DNA from 3 places in the Rahnella sp. RFA10(1/100) genome. Region 1 is predicted to be linked to each of the others. Evidence: predicted binding sites of a transcription regulator. Region 1 holds the regulator's gene; each other region holds the start of a gene.
The links. Region 1 encodes Fur, which represses iron uptake genes when iron is present. Its sites were predicted from a motif close to ATAATAATGAGAACNACTATCAA; they were not measured.
Positions count from the first base shown of each region.

Region 2: the regulator Fur is predicted to act here: its motif matches at 1,423-1,445, upstream of ftnA (non-heme ferritin).
Region 3: the regulator Fur is predicted to act here: its motif matches at 1,454-1,476, upstream of ETV65_RS00230 (TonB-dependent siderophore receptor).

Region 1 is NZ_SEWR01000001.1:1,377,567-1,380,846, reverse strand. Features, by position in the region: gene ETV65_RS06345 (OprD family outer membrane porin) at 1-866, shown strand, start outside; gene chiQ (ChiQ/YbfN family lipoprotein) at 880-1,215, shown strand; gene fur (ferric iron uptake transcriptional regulator) at 1,348-1,803, opposite strand; gene fldA (flavodoxin FldA) at 2,115-2,642, opposite strand; gene ETV65_RS06325 (methyl-accepting chemotaxis protein) at 3,064-3,280, shown strand, end outside.
Region 2 is NZ_SEWR01000001.1:1,081,974-1,085,253, reverse strand. Features, by position in the region: gene pip (prolyl aminopeptidase) at 1-952, shown strand, start outside; gene ETV65_RS04835 (DNA polymerase III subunit theta) at 973-1,203, opposite strand; gene ftnA (non-heme ferritin) at 1,609-2,115, shown strand; gene copC (copper homeostasis periplasmic binding protein CopC) at 2,254-2,640, shown strand; gene copD (copper homeostasis membrane protein CopD) at 2,644-3,280, shown strand, end outside.
Region 3 is NZ_SEWR01000001.1:46,240-49,519, reverse strand. Features, by position in the region: gene ETV65_RS00230 (TonB-dependent siderophore receptor) at 1-1,425, opposite strand, end outside; partial or broken gene ETV65_RS25050 (IS110 family transposase) at 1,692-1,940, shown strand; gene ETV65_RS00225 (MFS transporter) at 1,879-2,670, shown strand; gene ETV65_RS00220 (2-hydroxyacid dehydrogenase) at 3,137-3,280, opposite strand, start outside.

The DNA.
Region 1 (3,280 bases):
CCGGGTATAAACATGATTTCGGTGATCCGGGTGAACTGAGTTTCTCCTATATGTGGGCCGACGAATATAAATCGCCCTGGCATCTGGAAATGGATGATTTCCGCCAGAATGATAAGAAAACCGGCGTTTCTTATATTCACTCACTCGGTGCGAAATATGACTTTAAAAATGACTTCGTGCTGGAAGGCGCGTTTGGTCAGGCTGAAAGTTATGTCGATCAGTACTTTGGCAAAGCCTCGTACAAAATAGATTTGCTGGGCAATCCGCTGACTACCAGCTATCAGTTCTATGGGGCAGAAGATCGTATCAGCGACAAAAATGATCCAAACAGTTTGTATGATGGTCTGGCCTGGTTGCAGGCGTTAACTTTCGGCTATACCACGGGTCAGTTCAACTGGCGTCTGGAAGGGACGATGGTGAAAGCGGAAGGGAACCAGGGTTACTTCCTGCAACGTATGACGCCGACGTATTCCTCTTCAAACGGCCGTCTTGATGTGTGGTGGGACAACCGTTCGGACTTCAACGCTAACGGTGAAAAAGCAGTATATGCAGGCGTGTTGTATGACCTGGCAAAATGGGATTTACCGGGCTTAGCCGTCGGTGGCTCCTATGTTTATGCATGGGATGCCAGGCCGAGCACTAACGCGGCTTACGACCAGAGTCAGCGCCTGAAAGAAAGCGCCTGGAGTCTGGATGCGCTGTACACCATTCAGGAAGGCCGTGCGAAAGGGACATTGTTCAAACTGCATTACACCCAGTATGACAATCATTCGGATATTCCAAGCTGGGGCGGCGGATACGGCAATATTTTCCAGGATGAAAAAGACGTGAAATTCATTGTTATCGCTCCATTCACTATTTTCTGAGGTCGCTATGTCGATGAATAAATTATTGATGACCGTGGTATCCGCTGTTCTGCTGGCGGGTTGTGCGCCGACAGCCGATCAGGCTGAAATATCCAAAACGCGTGAGGCTTACAGCGCCTGTATTAATACGGCGGAAGGCAATCCGGATAAACTGGCATCCTGTCAGGCGGTGCTGAATGTACTGAAACAGGAAAAAGCCCACCAAAAATTTGCGGAACAGGAAACGGTTCGCGTGGTGGATTACCAGCAGTGTCTTACGGCACGCAAAACCGGTAATGGTCAGGCGTATGCCGCAGATTGCGGAAAGATATGGCAGGAAATCCGGGCCAATAACGCTCCGAAACCGTAAAACGAATCGCAGAAATCAAACCCCGGCGTGCCGGGGTTTTTTTAGGGTTGCTGAAATCCAGACATAAAAAAACCGCTTTTCAGCGGTTAATGAATTCACAGCCTGTCGGCAACGGGGTTGCCACATGCCATATTAGTGCGCAGGTTTATCGTTGTGCAAAGACTCATCTTCGCGGCAATCACCTGCTTCACAATGACCATAGAGATACAGACTATGGTTGGTCAGTTTGATGCCGTGTTTCTTAGCAATCTCACGCTGACGGCCTTCAATATACTCATCACGAAATTCGATTACACGTCCGCAATCCAGGCAGATGAGGTGATCGTGGTGATGCTGCTGAGTCAGTTCGAATACGGACTTGCCGCCTTCGAAATTATGACGGGTAACGATACCGGCGTCGTCGAACTGGTTCAGAACGCGGTAAACCGTTGCCAGGCCAATTTCTTCACCCATATCAATTAATTGCTTGTAAAGATCTTCCGCACTAACGTGATGACCTTCCGGCGCTTGCAGCACTTCCAGGATTTTGAGGCGCGGAAGCGTGACTTTTAAGCCAGCTTTCTTCAGTGCGGTGTTGTTGTCAGTCATGCGGATTCAGTCCTGTTACTATGTGCTAATCAAGTTGAGGCATGCAGCCTGTGGCATCGGCGGCACAAATTATTCGTTTAGTCTCTTCGTTTACGCAAGTGTGCCAATTGTCGTCAACGATAGCCTGTTAATAAAGATCACAATTTGCCGGTCACATTGGTAATGCAACGACTTGATCGATAGAAAAAACAGAGGAACTCAGTGTACCTTGATACGACCGAAAGTTACAATTTTGTAGCAGTTAAATTGTTAATTTCAGTAATAGTTTGGCCCTTCAATTGTAGAATAAATCCTCAGGGCCAACAGGGTTTTTAGCCAATAATTTCAGAAAGGCTGAGTTCTTCTGTGATCTGTTTCACCCAGGCATCAACACGTTCACTGGTCAGTTCCGGCTGGCGATCTTCGTCAATTGCCAGTCCTATGAAATGCTTATCATCAGCCAGGCCTTTAGAGGCTTCAAAGTGATACCCTTCGGTAGGCCAGTGTCCGACAATCACTGCGCCGCGTGGCTCAATGATATCGCGCACGGTGCCCAGTGCATCGCAAAAATATTCGGCATAGTCTTCCTGGTCACCACAGCCAAACAGTGCAACCAGCTTACCTTCGAAATCTATCTCTTCCAGCGTTGGGAAAAAGTCGTCCCAGTCACACTGCGCTTCACCGTAATACCAGGTTGGAATACCGATAAGCAAAATATCGAATTTTTCCAGATCCTCTTTGCTGCTCTTCGCAATGTCATGCACCTCTGCAACATCTTTACCCAACTGTTTCTGGATCATTTTTGCGATGTTTTCGGTGTTACCTGTATCGGATCCAAAGAAGATACCTACAACGGCCATAAGATTACCTAACCTCTTGTTCTCAATGAAGTGCTCTGCAACGCAGGCAATAATAATGCAGATGATAGCAAACTCGTGCGGCGGAGAATATGCTTCTGCTCGCCTTCTTAGCTGGGAAATAAGTTTATCGGGCAATATTTTTAAGTGTTATCGCCTTTGTGTGCTTTCACGCAGGGTGCGTTAACCTCAGGCTGAATAAGGTCAAACGCAAATTGAAGAAATAAGTCGTCACAATACTAAATTTCGAGAATATTCCGCCGATAGATGATGCGAGAGCAATCTCAACATAATAAAGAAATCGATGCCCGGAGAGGTGTTCAAACATGTCCTGGGGCACTTGCCTGCTGGTTACCTGTCTTGATTCTCCGCATCCCCCTCAATCCTCAGGCCAGAAACAGTCATGTTTCGAGAGAGGCATATCGTGCAGTTTTTAAAAAATATTACCATCAGGGCCGCTTTGTTAACAATTCTTGGCATTTTTTGTGTCATGTGGGCGGGTGTTTCCCTATACACCGTTACCTCCCTTGACACACTGACCCAAAATACCAAAAACAGTACCGAGCTGGTCAATAATATGGCGCTGATCAATAAAGGAAATGATCAGTATTTCCGTACCGTAACTCGCCTTACGCGTGCCG
Region 2 (3,280 bases), 300 kb from region 1:
AAAATTAAAAGGGTTGTATCCGCCCAGGGAAGCTTATGCCAGTGGCATGCTTGATACGGGGGATGGTCACCAAATTTACTGGGAGCGCAGCGGAAACCCGAAAGGCAAGCCAGCAGTATTTCTCCACGGCGGGCCCGGTGGCGGCTGTTCATCGGTACACCGTCAATTGTTTGATCCCAATGATTACGACGTCATGCTGTTTGACCAGCGTGGATGCGGACGCTCAAAACCGCACGCCAGTCTGGAAAACAATACAACCTGGCATCTGGTCGAAGATATTGAGCGTTTGCGTAAAATGGCCGGCGTTGACCAATGGCTGGTGTTTGGGGGTTCATGGGGTTCAACGCTGGCGCTGGCGTATGCTCAGACGCATCCTGAACATGTCAGTGAGATGGTATTGCGCGGGATTTTCACGTTACGTAAGCAGGAGCTGTCCTGGTATTATCAGGACGGGGCTTCCCGTTTCTTCCCGGAAAAGTGGCAACGTATTTTGTCGATTCTTTCGCAAGAAGAACGTAAAAACGTGATTGCTTCTTACCGGGCCCGTCTGACATCCGGCGATCGCGCTGTTCAGCTTGAGGCCGCTAAAATCTGGAGCCTGTGGGAAGGGGAAACCGTGACGCTGCTGCCTGCGGAAGGTGCGGCATCCTTTGGTGAGGACAATTTCGCGCTGGCGTTTGCCCGTATTGAAAACCACTATTTTACGCATCTGGGTTTTCTGGAAAGTGATGACCAGTTGTTGAAAAATGTCGAACGTATTCGCCACATTCCGGCCGTCATTGTGCATGGTCGCTATGATATGGCATGCCAGGTGCAAAATGCGTGGGATCTGGCGCAGGTATGGCCGGAAGCGGAGTTGCACATCATTGAGGGGGCTGGTCATTCGTTCGACGAGCCCGGCATTCTCGATCAACTGATCCGTACCAACCAGCGTTTCGCCGCGCGGCGCTAACCTTCCCCTGCGACTCCCGTTTACTTTTGCTTTGGCTCATAAGGTAAGCGGGAGAACTTATGTGATTCCCCGCGATAAAACATCACCCGTTCCCGAAAATAGGTGCGCAGATGCGCAGGCTGCTCGCGTTCCGCCATCTCAGCGACAACCGGCATGTTGTAGCGTTCTTTAAAGGCCACCGCGGAGGCCGCAAGATCGACGTTGATACGATCCATTTCTTCTTTGCTGATTTCAGCCAGATTGATGCTCATAACTGCTTCCTGATGATCGATTTTGCCACATTGTACCCGAGGCTGGGGTCAGCGTGAATATTGCGATTTTGCTTTTATTTCCGCGCAGCTAACAAAGAATGCGGATAATTCTAATGAGTGAATAAGAACCATTCACAAAAGGTAAATGATAAATATCTACAATAAGGCGGGGTAATTAATATCGCAAATAAGAATGATTCCTTTTTAATACGCTTGTGTATGTTAATGATTATCATTTTTGGATATTTTATTTTTTAAAAATACTCATTAAATCAGTGGATTAAATTAAATTGTTATTGCGGTGAATATTAATGTGAATCGGGTGTTTTTATTTTGTATTGATACGGGCATAATGCAGATAAATAAATCCCCCACCTGCTTTAATTTAATTTATGGAGCCGTGCCGTGCTTAAAAAAGAAATGATTGATCAGCTTAATGAACAGCTGAACCTCGAGTTTTATTCTGCCAATTTATATTTGCAGATGAGTGCATGGTGCAGCGACAAAGGTTACGAAGGTGCCGCTGCTTTCCTGAAACAGCATTCAATGGAAGAAATGGACCATATGCATCGCCTGTTCAAATACGTCAGCGATACCGGTGCTCTGCCTTTGCTGGGGGCGATTGCCGCTCCGCCGGTTGCCTTTGAATCCCTGACCGATCTGTTCAAGCAAACTTACGAACATGAGCAGCTGATCACGCAGAAAATCAATGAACTGGCTGATCTGTCCATGACTCTGAAAGATTATTCTTCCTTCAACTTCCTGCAATGGTACGTTGCTGAGCAGCATGAAGAAGAGACGCTGTTCAAATCTGTCCTTGATAAACTGGCACTGGTCAGCAATACCGGTAACGGTTTGTTCTTCGTTGATAAAGATCTCAAAAATATGGTGGCACAAACCCCGGCAGGCTAATTTCCGATCAGGGGTGTCCACAAAAACGCAGAGTGCTTCCGCCTCTGCGTTTTTTTATGTCTTTTTGGCAAACGTTTTACGGCAGTTTGCGCTAAAGTGACGGCGTTATAAATTCATCGTTAAGCAAGCCAAGGAATCATCGTGTTCAAAAAAACCACTTCTCTTTGCCGTGTCCTGACAGTCTCAGCCGTTATGCTGAGCGGATTTATCTCACAGCAAGCTTCTGCTCATGCTCATCTGAAAACGGAAACCCCTGCGGCAGATTCGGTTTTAACCGTCAGCCCGACTGAACTGTCTCTCGGATTCAGTGAAGGCATCGAGCCTGATTTCAGCAAGATCACCCTGACGGATGCCAGCCAGAAAGCGGTTAAAACCGGTAAAATGGCGCTGGCAGCGAATGATAATACTCAGGCCGTTCTGCCACTCTCCGATGCGTTGCATGCGGGAAAATATATTGTTTCGTGGAACGTTGTCTCCGTCGATGGTCATAAAACGCACGGTCAGTACAGCTTCACTGTTAAATAAGCGATGAGTCTGACTGTACTTTTCGTTCTGTGTCGGTTTGCGCATTTTGCTTCGCTGATGCAAATCTTTGGGTTGAGTGTTTTTTGTTCGCTGCTGACACCTGCCGGTTTCTCAGCTGTGTTGCTGCGCAAAAACCAGACCCTGATGATCTGCTCTGCTTTTGTCGCGGCTGTGACTTCGGTCGGTATGCTGGCGATTCAGGCTGCGCTGATGGGCAACGGATGGGGCGATGCGCTGAACCTGAATGTCTGGTTGCTGGTGTTAACAACGGCATTTGGTGAAGTCTGGCGCTGGCATTTATTACTGATGGCCGCGCTGTTGCTGGTGCTTCTGATGGACTGGCTGCCTGTGCGGAATATGCTGGTTTTCCTATGCTCATTCGGTTTACTGATGAGCCAGGCATTGGTCGGCCATGCCGCGATGCATGAAGGTATACTCGGGGTTATCCAGCGAAGCAATCATGTGGTGCATCTGCTCAGCGCGGCTTACTGGTTCGGGTGTTTACTGCCGTTACTGACTTGCATGTGGTATACCCGACAGCCTGCGGCAAGGCCGTATGCGCTTGCCACACTTATCCGTTTTTCGCTCTGGGGACAGGCTGCCGTCGCGCTGGTTATCCTTACCGGCATCATCAATACGA
Region 3 (3,280 bases), 1.3 Mb from region 1:
CTGTGTCACTTGCGCGGGACGCAAACTCTTTTGCATATCAGCATACAGGAACCACTCTGGTGCCAACTGATAGCCAACGGTCAACCCCGGCAGCCACTGTGTATCCGGCGAAGAAGTACGCTGGCCGCTCGTTTTATCCACATATTTTTCACTGACGTTCTCGTAGCGCATGCCTGGCGTAATGGTCAGGGTATCGCCAAACAATTTCACGGCGTTACTGATATACCCCGCCCAGGCTTTATCATCAAAATTCCAGTCGCGCGTCACCGTCGTGACCCCGGTCGCCAGCGCCTGCTGACGCACCTGATAGTCCACTTTTTCGCTGACGAAACGCCCACCGATGATCCATTGTTGGTTCACCTTGTCACCATCGACATCCAGGCTAATACGGGGCTCGGTACCCCATACTTTGAAATTACGTGGGGAGTTTTGCACGATATCGGCAGGCAGCGCCGGGTTGAAGTTCTGCCCCGGAATTTTACTCATCCCAACATGGAAATCACGGTCTGATTCATGACCGAAGAACATCCAGTTAAATTCCGCCGAATCGATGAAACCGAGCGATCCCAACTGCTGGTTGTATACCGCGCTGTATCGCTTCGTGTGGCCGTCATAATCATCATACGGACGAGTACTTTGACGGCGATCGCTCAGATAATCCTCAGTGGAAAGCGCACCGGCCAGATCGGCATGCGCGTCATAGTACTGATAAGAAAGATTTAACGTGGTGTCTTCATTGATATTCCACAGGCCGCGCACGCGGAAGTTCTGTACTTTACTGTCACTGTGCTCGCGGAACGAACTGCCTTTCACCTGGTTGGCCTCCACCTGCAGCCCGAAATCATCATTCAGCATGCCGCCAGTCCGTAGATAGGTATCCCACAGATTTCGCCCTTTGCCGTAGAAGGTAGCGCGCTCACCGATTTCATTTTCCCATTTCACAGGGATAGGCTTACTGATCAGGTTGATCACGCCGCCGACGTTATTCGGGCCATACTGCACCGCTGCACCGCCGCGCACTACGTCAATGCGGTCGATGGTAGAGAACGTCACCGGGAATAACGACATCCCTTCCTGACCGTAGGGTGCTAGCGCCAGCGGAATACCGTCCTCAAGGATCTGTGCGCGACCGCTACGGCTGTCATAAAGGCCGCGAACCGCGATCTGCGGCAACACGCCAGTGCCCGTTTCGTCCTGAATTTTCACGCCAGGAACGCGTTGTAACGCGTCATCCAGCGTGCGATTCGCGCCTTTCTGCAATTGGTCGTTGCTTATCACAGTCCGGCTACCAGCCCAGGTTTTCACCTCTTCGGCGCGCGAGTCCCCAAGCACGTTACCGGATACCACGATAGTTTGATCTGCTGCGTAAGCGAATTTTCCTGCCAGAATCACGGCGAGCGCCGAGGCTATCTTGTTATATTTCATCTTCAACCCTGAATGGTAATGTATGTAATTGGTAATGGTTTTGATTAACATTACCATTATCAAACAGAGGTTGACATATCCTTACGTTCAGTAAACTCATGTCAAGAATTTTTTTTGAACATTATTCTTCGATTAGCCAATATGATTTTTACAGAATGAGGATGGAAACCGAGGTTTTCCGCAGCCTGTAATGCCTTTGAGGGGAAATGTTCGATCTTTCAAAAAATATTCAAATTATTTGAATATCATGTGGAATTTTTTTGAATCTGACCTGCCATTTTAATTGCGCGGGAATTGATGTACCTAAAAGCATTCTGGACATTGCGAACAGTCATATTGTCAGTCAGTTAACGGTGTCAAATGATAATGATATTTTTATTAGCATAATCAAGGCTTTAAATAGAAATAGTATAAAACTCATCCTGATGGAAGCAATAGGAGGTCTGGAATCCGATGCAGCCTGCTATCTTCAGTCTGAAGATTTTGATGTTGTCGTCATTAATCCCCGACAGGCATGCACGACAGCAGGCAATCGGCATGTTTGGCGGTCTGGTGTCCGTTGCGGCGGCGGCAGGCCCGGTGCTTGGCGGTGTTCGGGTGGGGGATTTCGGCTGGCGCAGCATCTTTCTCATCAATCTGCCTGTGGGTCTGTACGGCATCTGTTCCGGTTACAGGCTGTTGCCTGCTGCCTTGCCATCCCGTTTACGGGCGCTGGATTTCACCGGCCAGGTTCTGGCGATGGCCACCCTGGGCTGTCTGAGCTGGGTCCTGATACAGCTCCCGGAACAGGAATGGGGCCAGAGTGCGCTACCGTTAATGCCGCTGGCATTTTTTCTCTTCGTAGGCAATCTGTCCGCCGGGCGGTTAATGCGGCGCTGGGGAATAAAAAAACAAATGGTCACAGGCCTTCTCGCAGGCAGCGCGGGTTATGCAGGAATGATATTGCTAAACGGACAGATAACCCTGTTGGTCTTTATCTCAATGGCCCTGCTCGCAGGTGGCGTGGCGTTTGCCGTACCGCCAATGACCGCAGTCGTACTTGCAGGCAGAACGCGGGACACAGCAGGTACCGCCTCAGCCATACATACCACTTTCAGGCAAACAGGTTCCCTGGTGGGCATCGCGCTGGCCGGGCTGATATTCTCATGCACGCAGGCCCCCATAACCGTACTGATGGGTTTATCAGCACTGGTACATCTGTTGCTAGCGCTGATGAATGCGGTGATGCATTCTGACATTCCCTAGTTTATCTGAATGTTCATTCCTGGCTGCTGCTGCGGTAGTCGTTATCCAGTTACGGAAGCGGCGACTTATCTTCTGTAATATGGCGAACTTCTTGTATACAAGGTAATACGCAATCAGTGAACTAATCGGCATTTCCTGCGGGACAATCAGCAAGCCCCTCTCCTGTTCTTCGCGCATAAGAGTAATGGGAACAAGTACGATACCTTTTATCTGGCTGAAAGCTGGCCGTATTGCCCGCAGACAGATGCGCCCTTCAGTGGTCAGTCCCGGACGGCGATGACTGCGAAAGAACAACGTGATTATCCCCCAAACGGGACTTGTGGTGAGTAAGCTGACATGGACCTCCTTCAGGCTAAAGCCTCACAGGGATAATCACCTCCTCCCGGGAGGTGGCTTAACGCTGACAATAAATAAGCGCGACTTCACGCCACGCTTTGATTTAAATGCAGAATACGTTTTCACTCGGTTACTGCGGAATAGGCGTCACCAACGGCTCGCCAGCAAAATAGGCGTTGACATTTTCCAGCACCAGACGCGACATCTCTTTGCGCGTCGCCCAGGTAGCACTGGCCATATGCGGCGTGACCAACACATTTGCCCGGTGTAACAA